One region of the Rodentibacter sp. JRC1 genome, then DNA from elsewhere that is predicted to be linked to it. Evidence: riboswitches for the same ligand, from Rfam matches in the RefSeq annotation. Region 1 holds a riboswitch; the other holds the start of a gene.

Region 1 (5,440 bases):
AAATATGAAAAAGGTATTTTCAACCAAAGTAAATTTGTTTATAAATCACTAAACATCTTAGATCCTAATAATTCAAACTACCAATCATTAATAGATTATGCCAAACAATGTGTCAAAGCATTAAAAATAAATTATGGTGCCGTTCATATGGAACTATTTCATAACGATGAGCGTACTGTGATGATTGAAGCAGGAGCAAGGCTGCATGGAGGTGTTGCACCATTGCTATTTAAACAATGCTATCAACCTGATTTATTAAATAGCTTAGTGTATCTTTACACAAATGATCGGTTGAAAGTTAATGGCAAATCTAAGTTAAAAACTAATGGAAAAATTGTATTTTTAATCAATACTCATTATGACACATATATTCAAAATAGTGATTTATTGGAAGCTGAGTTTTCTCAAATATCAACCTTCTCTGGAGGTAAAATCTTCTTTGAAGAAGGAAAAAAATTACCACTAACAAAAGATCTTACTAATATTATAGGTATTGTCTGGCTTGTCGCTGATGACTTAGAAAAACTTAATCAAGATGAAAGAAAGGTAAGAGCAATCTTTGAAAAATATTTAATAGTAAATGATGAAGATAATAAATTATTATCTAGAAAAGAATTAAAAGGGTTAAAGTTAGATAAATGGCAGGATATTGTATTCAAATAACTAGAAGCTAGTTTTATGAATAAAGTTAGACCTTTTCCTTGCGTTTTTGGTGTAAAAGGATTTACCAAAGATCAAATTAGATATGTATTTCAAGAAAATATTGAGCCAATATATTTAGCAAATGTTTTAAGGGATTATCTGAAATATTGTAAATCTTATGGTAATTATACTTCGTTAGTTATTTTTGAAAAACCTAATCAAATTAGTACACTAGAAGAATATCATTCAAAATTTTGGGGGATTTTGAAAGAATTATCTGATTTAGATTATGCCAAGCCTGTAGATAGTATTCCTGCAGAATTAGATACGCCAATGTGGGAGTTTTCCTTTAATGGTGAATTAATTTTTGTAGTGTGTACAACACCAGCACACCAGAAACGACAAAGTCGTAGAAGCACAGGGTTTATTTTAACTTTTCAACCCCGTTGGGTTTTTGATGATTTATTAGGTAGTGAAGAAAAAGCAGAAGTTGCATTTAAGACCGTAAGAGAAAGACTTGAAAAATATGATCTTATTTCTCAATCTCCTTACTTGGGTAAGTATGGAGATAAAAATAATAGAGAATGGAAACAATATTTTCTTGATGATACTAATGAAATCAATATTAAATGTCCATTTCATAAACTAAAGTAAGGAGCTTATTATGACCATTAAATTTAAGCATATCGCATTAAATAAAGATTATTCATTTTTTATGAATTGTCTTCCTAATCAGGGCTGTGTCGAATTACAGCAGGATCAGCCTTTTAAAGAACATATTTGGCATAAACACGAAAATAGTGAAACCCTAATAATATTAGAAGGTTCTATGGAGTTTTATTATGAAAATGAAAGTAGGATATGTAAATCAGGAGATGTGATATTTTTACCCCAAAATGTGTTACACGGTTCAAAAGCTCTTGAAGAAGGATGTCGTTATCTTATTGCTTTTGAAATATTAGGACATATCTAGTAGCAGAAATTTACCTAATCGTAGGAGTTAGTTGTAAGGTGGGCAATTTTTTGCCCACCTTGAAAAAGTCTTAATATAGGGTAAATATAATGGATATTAGCTTACTAGGTTATTTTTTCTTATCAAGTTTGTTAATTGCTGCCTTGCCCAGCCCTGCAATGATGCTGACCATTCAAAGTGCGATTAACAATGGATTAACTAAAGGGATTGCCGTGGCATTCGTATCATTGATCGCCATCGTTGCCAATGAAAAATTAGGCTTATTAGGCGATCATTTGAACGAAACCTCATCTTTTAAAGTCGGCTTTTTCTGGCGTTTATGTATCGTACTCACGACAGGTATTCTTGCATTTATGCTATTTAGTGAAGGTGCGAAAGTTTTCTCTGAAGGTTACGAAGGTTATCCAAGCTGGTTTATCAATATCTTCGGATGGGGAATGGCAGTCAGCTTACTCGTTGTCGCATTTATTCTTTCACGCTTAAAATGGAAAAGCGAAACCAAACTTACAATAGAATTAAAAGGAGAATAAGATGAGTTCTAGTGCAATTATTATGATGATTATCGCGCTTGGCGTAATTTGGGGCGGCTTCCTTTTTGCTCTTATTCGCCTACCGAAAGAAAATCATTAATTTTTCGACCGCACTTTAAAAGTGCGGTTATTTTTTTCTCTTTTTAAAAGTGTGAAGCCCTTATCTAACATTCTTCCACAGTTGCTACTTTTCACTTTGTGCAACTTTACCTTGCTTCACATACCATTAGCTTTTAGAATGACTTCTCTTGTCGGAGTGCCGTTGGGCTGAGATCGCAATGCGAGATCCGTTGAACCTGTGGGTTAATACCTGCGTAGGGAACAAGGTTACAAAACCTCTCACAAAAATTACCGCTTGTTAGTCAAACAAGCGTTCACTTCAGACAAGAAATTTACTTTTCACTTTTGGAGTATTTTTCAATGTCAAACCTCTATTCTTCCTTTCCCGACTACTGGCAGATGCTAAACTGGGACGATTTAGCATTACGACTGCGAGCCAAAACTGCTGCCGATGTGGAACGAGCCCTGCAAAGTGCGGTCAGAAATTTGGATGATTTAATGGCATTGCTTTCCCCCGCCGCCGAAACTTACTTAGAGCCGATGGCACAGCTCGCGCAACAGCTTACCCGCCAGCGGTTCGGCAATGCGGTGTCGTTTTATTTACCCCTGTATCTGTCAAATTTATGCAAAAATGATTGCACCTATTGCGGTTTTTCGATGAGCAATCCGATTAAACGGAAAACCTTAAACGAGCAGGAAATTTTGGCAGAATGTGAAGCGATTAGGGCGATGGGTTATGAACATATTTTACTCGTTACCGGTGAACATCAACAAAAAGTGGGAATGGATTATTTTCGGCAAAATCTTCCCAAAATTCGACCGCACTTTAGTGCAATGCTAATGGAAGTACAACCACTCAAAAGTGAAGAATATGCAGAGTTAAAAACACTCGGGCTAGACGGTGTGCTGGTGTATCAAGAAACCTACAATGCGACTGAATATGCCAAACATCATTTGCGGGGCAATAAACAGGATTTTCTCTACCGTTTGGAGAGCCAAGACAGATTAGGGCGGACTGAAATTGATAAGATTGGATTAGGTGCGTTAATCGGGCTTTCTCACGATTGGCGAACGGATCTCTATTTCGTTGCCGAACATTTAAATTATCTACAAAATCGCTATTGGAAAAGCCGTTATTCTATTTCATTCCCTCGTTTGCGACCTTGTGTGGGCGGTGTACAACCGGCTTCCACAATGACGGATAAACAACTTTTACAAGCAATCTGTGCTTTTCGTTTGTTTTCCCCGGAAGTAGAGCTTTCCCTTTCCACTCGTGAATCGCCTTATTTTCGCGATAATGTCGTTCCGATTGCCATCAATACCCTTTCCGCAGGATCAAAAACCCAACCGGGCGGCTATGCCAATACAGAAAAACAACTCGACCAATTTTCGCCCTATGATGAACGCCCCCCTTTAGAAGTGGCAAAAGCCCTGCTTGCCAAAGGGCTACAACCCGTTTGGAAAGATTGGGATAGCTATTTAGGACGGTGAAAAACAGTTATAAAAAGTTGAATGATTCCCTTGCTTCACAAAAAGTTACGCTCTAGAATAGAAAAATCTTGTCGGAGTGCCATTGGCTGAGATCGCAAAGCGAGATCCGTTGAACCTGTAGGTTAATACCTGCGTAGGGAACAAGGTGTAAAACATCTCACAAATATTACCGCTTGTTAGGTTTAACAAGCGGTCGCTTCAGACAAGAAATTTACTTTTATCTCAAGGAGTGATTTCTATGTCAAATTTACCGAACAATCCAAATCCAAGCCGCCGTGAAAAACGCCGGTCGGCACAGCAATTTATCCACAGCCTTAAACCGCAACAATTTCCTAACTCAAAACGAATTTATTTGCAAGGCTCTCGTGCCGATATTCAAGTGCCAATGCGGGAAATTCACCTTAGCCCAACCTTAATCGGCGGCACAAAAGAAAATCCGCAATATGAACCCAACGAGCCAATTCCTGTTTACGACACCTCAGGCGTTTATGGTGATGAAAGCCAAACCATTGATGTTACACAAGGCATTAAAGCCCTTAGAGCCAACTGGATTGCCGAACGTGCTGATACCGAAACTCTCTCCCAAGCCAATTCCGCCTACACACAAGCCCGATCGAAAGATATTACCCTTGATGATCTACGAATGAAAACCACCCGCCCGATTTTGAAAGCTAAAGCAGGCAAGCGTGTAACCCAAATGTACTACGCCAAGCAAGGCATTATCACGCCAGAAATGGAATTTATCGCTATACGGGAGAATATGGGGCGGGAGCGGATTAAAAGTGCGGTGCTTTTACAGCAACATTTAGGCAACGGTTTTGGAGCGGTAATCCCCGATAAAATTACCCCTGAATTTGTCCGTCAAGAAGTGGCAGCAGGACGTGCGATTATTCCGTGCAATATCAACCACCCCGAAAGCGAACCAATGATTATCGGACGACATTTCCTCGTGAAAGTCAATGCCAATATCGGCAATTCAGCGGTAACCTCCTCGATTGAAGAAGAGGTAGAAAAACTCCTGTGGGCAACCCGTTGGGGAGCGGATACGGTAATGGATCTCTCCACAGGACGTAATATTCACGAAACCCGTGAATGGATTTTGCGTAACAGCCCCGTGCCAATTGGTACCGTTCCCCTTTATCAAGCCTTAGAAAAAGTCAATGGAGTAGCAGAAAATCTCTCGTGGGAAGTGTTTCGAGATACCCTGATTGAACAAGCGGAACAAGGGGTAGATTATTTCACTATTCACGCAGGCACACTCCTTCGCTATGTGCCGATGACCGCCAATCGCCTCACGGGTATTGTCTCTCGAGGAGGTTCGATTATGGCGAAATGGTGCTTGACCTATCATCAAGAAAATTTTCTCTACACCCATTTTCGTGAAATTTGTGAAATCTGTGCCGCTTATGATGTGGCATTATCCCTTGGCGATGGCTTACGCCCCGGTTCAATCCAAGATGCCAATGATGAAGCCCAATTTAGCGAACTTTACACCCTCGGCGAGCTCACCCAAATAGCGTGGGAATATGACGTGCAAGTGATGATCGAAGGGCCGGGACATATCCCAATGCAGATGATCAAACGTAATATGGACGAAGAGCTTGAACATTGTGCCGAAGCTCCCTTCTATACACTCGGGCCACTCACCACCGATATTGCCCCCGGTTACGACCATTTTACCTCCGGTATTGGAGCGGCGATGATCGGCTGGTACGGCTGTGCAATGCTCTGCTATGTTACCCCG
Region 2 (5,440 bases), 970 kb from region 1:
GATAATATTCAACAAGGGCATAAAAATAAATAAGCAAACGCTAATTAAAATAAAAACATTAAAAATTTTGACCGCACTTGAAGGGGCAGCCAGCCAAATATAACGCTGAGATAAGTGGGTTTCCGGTGGTTTTGCCAAAAACTGCGACATCGTAAATAATACAAAGCAAAAAACAAATTGAATCAAGGCAAACAAGGCGGCTTTCGGAAAATCAAATTCAAATAAAATCGCTTGATAAATGGCGACTTCTAATGTGCTATTTTGTGGCCCGCCACCAAGTGCGAGTACAATCGTGAAGCTGGTAAAGCACAACATAAAAATCAACACAAAAGCAGGTAAAAGTTGATTTTTAAGATAAGGTAATTCAATGAGACGAAAAAATTGCCAACCGCGAATATTTAATTGAGCGGCAAGCTGATGTTGTTCCGAAGGGATAGATTGTAGGGCTTGCCCCGTCATTCTTGCCGCGAGAGGAATATTAAAAAAAAGATGAGCAATCAAGATGCCGCTTAGTCCGTAGATTGTCGGTTTCCAGTCGATTCCCAAACTCTGCATAAGCAAACTTAGCCAACCAGCCGAACCATAAATACCAAGTAAACCGAAGATAGCCAATAATGCGGGCAATACGAATGTGAGAGAAAATAAACGCTGTATAAGCCGCTTGCCACAAAAAGATTGATAAAAAAATGCACGCCCAAATAACGTTCCAATCATCACCGAAAGCAATGCCGACAAAAAAGCCTGCTCAAAACTAAAGGTGATGATTTGATGTAGATAACTGTCTTGTTTAAAGTTTTCCCACGTATAGCTTCCTCCTACAGAAAACACTGATGAAAGAGAGAGCACATAAAGTAAAACAATGAAAAAAACGACCGCACTTCCGCCGATATAATGACGGGGACGAAAATGCGGATGAGAAAATAATGGCACCATACGACTCATTATTTAGAAAGTGCCTTTTGCCATTGATTAATCCAGTTTTTTAAATGTTCACCGGTTACTTTTGATGTATCCAGAACAACACTATGTTGAGTATGCTCCTTTAGGGCATCGATATTGCTTTCAATCGCCGTATTAATCACCGGTAACATCACGTTATTTTTTGCTATATCGGCTTGCGCTTCCGGTGAAAGCAAGTATTCAAGGAAATGATCGGCACAACGATTACTACGATTCGCCACTTTCGCCGCAACTTCCACTTGCAACACGCCACCTTCTGCAAAATCAGTCGCCATATAATTCTCTTTCTGTTCGGAAAGAAGATGATAAATCGGTGAAGTGTTGGTGCTTAATACCAAATCCCCCTCACCTTTTAAAAAGGCACCATAGGCTTCAGTCCAACCTTTCGTTACGGTAACCGTATGTTCAGCTAACGCTTTCCACATATTTTCAATTTCAGCTTGCGGATAAAGCGTATTCACCCAAAGTAATAAACCTCGTCCGATACTGCTGGTGCGCGGATCTTGATATAACACTTTTAAATCTTTTCGTTCAATCAATTCCTTCAGGCTTTTTGGCGGATTGGTTAATTTATTTTTATCGTAAATAAAAGCGTATTTCGCAAAATCGAAAGGTAAAAAAGTACGATTATCCCATTCTAACGGCAACGCAAGTTTATTGAGATCAACTTGATTCGGCTCAAACATTGCGAGTTTTTCCGCTTCATCAATTTGGTGATTATCTAACCCCAAAACGATGTCCGCTTTAATTTTCTTGCCTTCCAAACGTACACGATTAAACAGAGTACCGTTATTATCAAAAGCGACATAATTTAATTGACACTGAGGGAATTGTTTTTCAAAACCATTTTTAACTTTCGGGCCGGCACTCCAATCAGCGCTGAAAGAATCATAAGTATAGACCGTTAAAGGTTGCGGTGCAGCTTGAGTAAAAGGAGATGAAACAAAAAGTGCGGTTACAAAAAACAACAGTTTTTTGAACATCGGCTTAGCCGACGGTGGCGAAACCATAGCAATTGCTGAAGCGATTGCGTATAAAATGAAGCGTGTTTTTTTCATAATGCCATCCTTATAAAAAGTGAAGAAACAGCCTAATGAAAAAGAATTAGTTTCCTACGCCAGCATTATCTGTTTCAGGTTCACGGGTATTTCTCAGCCAAACAAGTTGGCACCCCGACTAATTGTGTGGAAGTCTATACAAATGCTTTATAATATACAAGCACTTTACGATAAAACGAATCACAAAATTCAAGCAAAAGAAAACCCGCAAAAAGCGGGTTTAAGCTCTAAATACATTATGCTTGGTGCTTGGCAGCGACTTCGCTTAACAGAGTTTGCAATTCACCGGCTTGATACATTTCCAAAATAATATCGCACCCGCCGACCAATTCACCTTCAACCCATAATTGAGGGAAAGTCGGCCAATTTGCATAACTCGGCAACGCTGCCCGAATATCAGGATGTTGTAAGATATCGACATAACCAAAAGGCACTTTGCAGTTTATTAAGGCTTCAACCGCACGTGCAGAAAAACCACAAGAAGGCAGTTTTGGCGATCCTTTCATATAAATTAAAATCGGATTTTCGCTGATTTGTTTCTTAATTTTATCTAAAGTTTCCATAATGTTCCCCATAAAAAACGAGCGGGCATTTTAACATAAGTTAAAAACATCACAAATTATAACTTGAGTATTTATGTAGGATTTACCAACTTCCGCCGGCTCCACCGCCGCCAAAACCGCCACCACCAAAGCCTCCGCCTGATGAGCCGCCTCCGAATCCGCCACCAAAACCTGAACCGCTACGGCGGCGGGATAATGTAGATTGACGCACAATACGATTTAATTGATCACGCTGATTCGGGCTGATATAGACTTCATCCTTATGATACAGATATTCACCAAACACAACAAAAGCGATAAATACCAACACCATAATGAAAGGAATATATTGTTCAAATTCACTTTCTTCCGTCTGATAAGCACCGTATTCCCCTTGGCTGGCTGCAATGATGTCATTTAAGCCGTCATTTATGCCTTGCGCATATTGTCCTTGCTTAAATTGAGGCAAAATCGCATGGCGAATAACTTGTGATAAAAAAGCATCAGGCAATACCCCTTCCAAACCTTGTCCTGTGGCGATAAAAACTTTGCGGTCATTTTTCGCAATCAGCATTAACACGCCATTATTTAACTGCTTACGTCCAATTCCCCATTTATCGCCCAAAGCAAAAGCATAATCGGCAATTTCATATTCACCTGTTGTGGGCACGATGACAACCGCGATTTGTGAGCTTGTCGAATTACCATAAGCGATCAGTTTATTTTCAAGAATTTGCTGCTGTTGAGATGACAGAGTATTCGTGTAATCATTCACATAATGAAAAGGGGTTGGCGTAGGCGGAAACTGCGCAGCAGAGACGAAATTCACCCAAAAAATAATGCTAAAAACAACCGCACTTTTCATAATCTGCAACAATCTAGTCATGAATAATTACCTCATTCGATAATTCATTTCGGTCATTCGGTTGAACCGGGAAATGTGTTATTAAGATTTCGGTAATACGATTAATTGCTTCAACAATGCCTTGGGTATAAGCCCCTTGCTTGAATTGGGAGATCATCAGATCACATTGTTTCTGCCAATAAGTCGCATCGACAAATTGGTGAATCCCTTTATCACCGACAATCGCACAAAGATGATCTTTATACCCGACATAGATTAATACGGCATTTTGCTCTGCGGTTTTGTGCATCTCCAGATCATTAAATACCTGTAAAGCCCGTGCTATTGCCGATAAGTTTTTTGAAGACTTAGGTAATTTCCTCTCAATATATACGCGCAATTCTGCCGAACTTTGGCTTTCGAGGCGAACAATTGCCGCCTCGATTTGTTTTTTATCGACAGGAATCCTTGAAAAGAATTTCATTATCTTATCCTAATTAAAATTCACAGTCGGAGCATTTTCAGCACCTGCCGTTGATTTGAAATAAGGTTTTTCTTTAAAACCAAGAATCATTGCGGCAAATTTTGTTGGGAATTGACGTACTTTTTGGTTATACACACGAGCAGCCTCATTAAATTTATTACGGGCAACATTAATTCGATTTTCCGTACCTTCAAGTTGAGATTGTAAATTCATAAAACCTTCGTGCGCTTTTAATTGCGGATATTGCTCAACCGTTACAAGCAAACGGGATAATGCCGATCCCACTTGATTTTGGTTTTGTTGAAATTGTGTAAGCTGTTCTTCCGTCATATTTGAGGGATCAATTTTAGTTTGTGTCGCTTTTGCACGGGCTTCGATCACGTTGGTTAAAGTTTGTTGTTCAAAATTTGCTTGACCTTTCACTGTATTCACTAAATTCGGAATAAGATCAGCACGGCGTTGATAAGAAGATTCCACATTTGCCCAGACAGAATCAATTTCTTCTTCCGCTTTCACTAAACCATTATAACTAGACATTAAAGTAAATCCCGCCACTACGGCAACAAGGATAATGACAAACCACTTTTTCATAAGAATATTCCTATTAATAAATAAAATTTTTTAAAGATATTATTGTTATGCTTATTCTAAGCATACAAAAGAAAAGACCTAAACCAAGGTTTAGGTCTTTTTCCATTTAATCCGCTAAGGATACCAAATAGGATTATTTAGTACCGTTAACTGCGATTTCAACACGACGATCCGGTGCTAAACAAGCGATAAGCGCTTTACGACCTTTAACCGCGTCACAAGTTGCACCAGTAACAGGGTTTGCTTTACCGTAACCGGTTGCAGTGATGTCTTGTGCCGGAACACCTTTAGCTACTAAGTAGTTAGCTACGGTGTCTGCACGACGTTGAGATAATTTTAAGTTGGTTTTTTCAGAACCGATACGGTCTGTGTAACCTGCAACACCTACTTTAGCGTTGCTAACTTGAGCGATTTCACCGTAGATACCGTCTAAAGTCGCTTGAGCTTGCGGTTTTAAGTTAGCTTTACCGAAAGCGAAAGTTACATCAGAGTTCAAGTTGAAAGTTTTGCTTACAACTTCAGGTGCAACTACAGGTGCAGCACCTTGACCGAAACGGTAAGATAAACCGGCATTGATAGAACCGATCCATGGTGTGTAATCTGCGTTTTCAGCTAATTTGTTATCTTTACCAACGCTTGTTAACCATTGATATTCAAGACGGAATGCTAACTCCGGTAATGAAGGCATTGCATACTCGAAACCTGCTGCAAACATTGGAGACACTTTTAAGCTGTGAGCACCTTCCGCATGGTTACGGCTTCCGTTTGCATCATAGTATTTATAGTCTGAACGAACTAATGCTGCCGCCGCACGACCGTAGAAATCTAAGCCGTCTAATGCAGACACTAAGCCACCCAAATTGTAGCTACCTTTCAAACCTAAGTGTGCACCGTGGTTAGTGTGTTTGAAAACAGTTTGACCAGCGTTACGCCCTTTAATACGACCGAAATCGTCATAACC

The links. Region 1 has a riboswitch for thiamine pyrophosphate ahead of thiH (2-iminoacetate synthase ThiH). Riboswitches for the same ligand answer to the same signal wherever they lie in the genome.
Region 2: another riboswitch for thiamine pyrophosphate. It lies ahead of thiB (thiamine ABC transporter substrate binding subunit); the one in region 1 lies ahead of thiH (2-iminoacetate synthase ThiH).

What each region holds. Positions count from the first base shown of each region.
Region 1 is NZ_BPWA01000001.1:1,077,366-1,082,805, forward strand. It holds gene HEMROJRC1_RS04760 (ATP-grasp domain-containing protein) at 1-663, shown strand, start outside; gene HEMROJRC1_RS04765 (YqcI/YcgG family protein) at 679-1,296, shown strand; gene HEMROJRC1_RS04770 (cupin domain-containing protein) at 1,307-1,615, shown strand; gene HEMROJRC1_RS04775 (hypothetical protein) at 1,705-2,145, shown strand; gene HEMROJRC1_RS04780 (methionine/alanine import family NSS transporter small subunit) at 2,147-2,245, shown strand; TPP riboswitch at 2,388-2,483, shown strand; gene thiH (2-iminoacetate synthase ThiH) at 2,566-3,696, shown strand; TPP riboswitch at 3,759-3,853, shown strand; gene thiC (phosphomethylpyrimidine synthase ThiC) at 3,935-5,440, shown strand, end outside.
Region 2 is NZ_BPWA01000001.1:2,043,428-2,048,867, reverse strand. It holds gene thiP (thiamine/thiamine pyrophosphate ABC transporter permease ThiP) at 1-933, opposite strand, end outside; gene thiB (thiamine ABC transporter substrate binding subunit) at 942-1,943, opposite strand; TPP riboswitch at 2,053-2,145, opposite strand; gene grxD (Grx4 family monothiol glutaredoxin) at 2,255-2,581, opposite strand; gene HEMROJRC1_RS09310 (YgcG family protein) at 2,664-3,446, opposite strand; gene HEMROJRC1_RS09305 (TPM domain-containing protein) at 3,439-3,888, opposite strand; gene HEMROJRC1_RS09300 (LemA family protein) at 3,898-4,479, opposite strand; gene ompA (porin OmpA) at 4,613-5,440, opposite strand, start outside.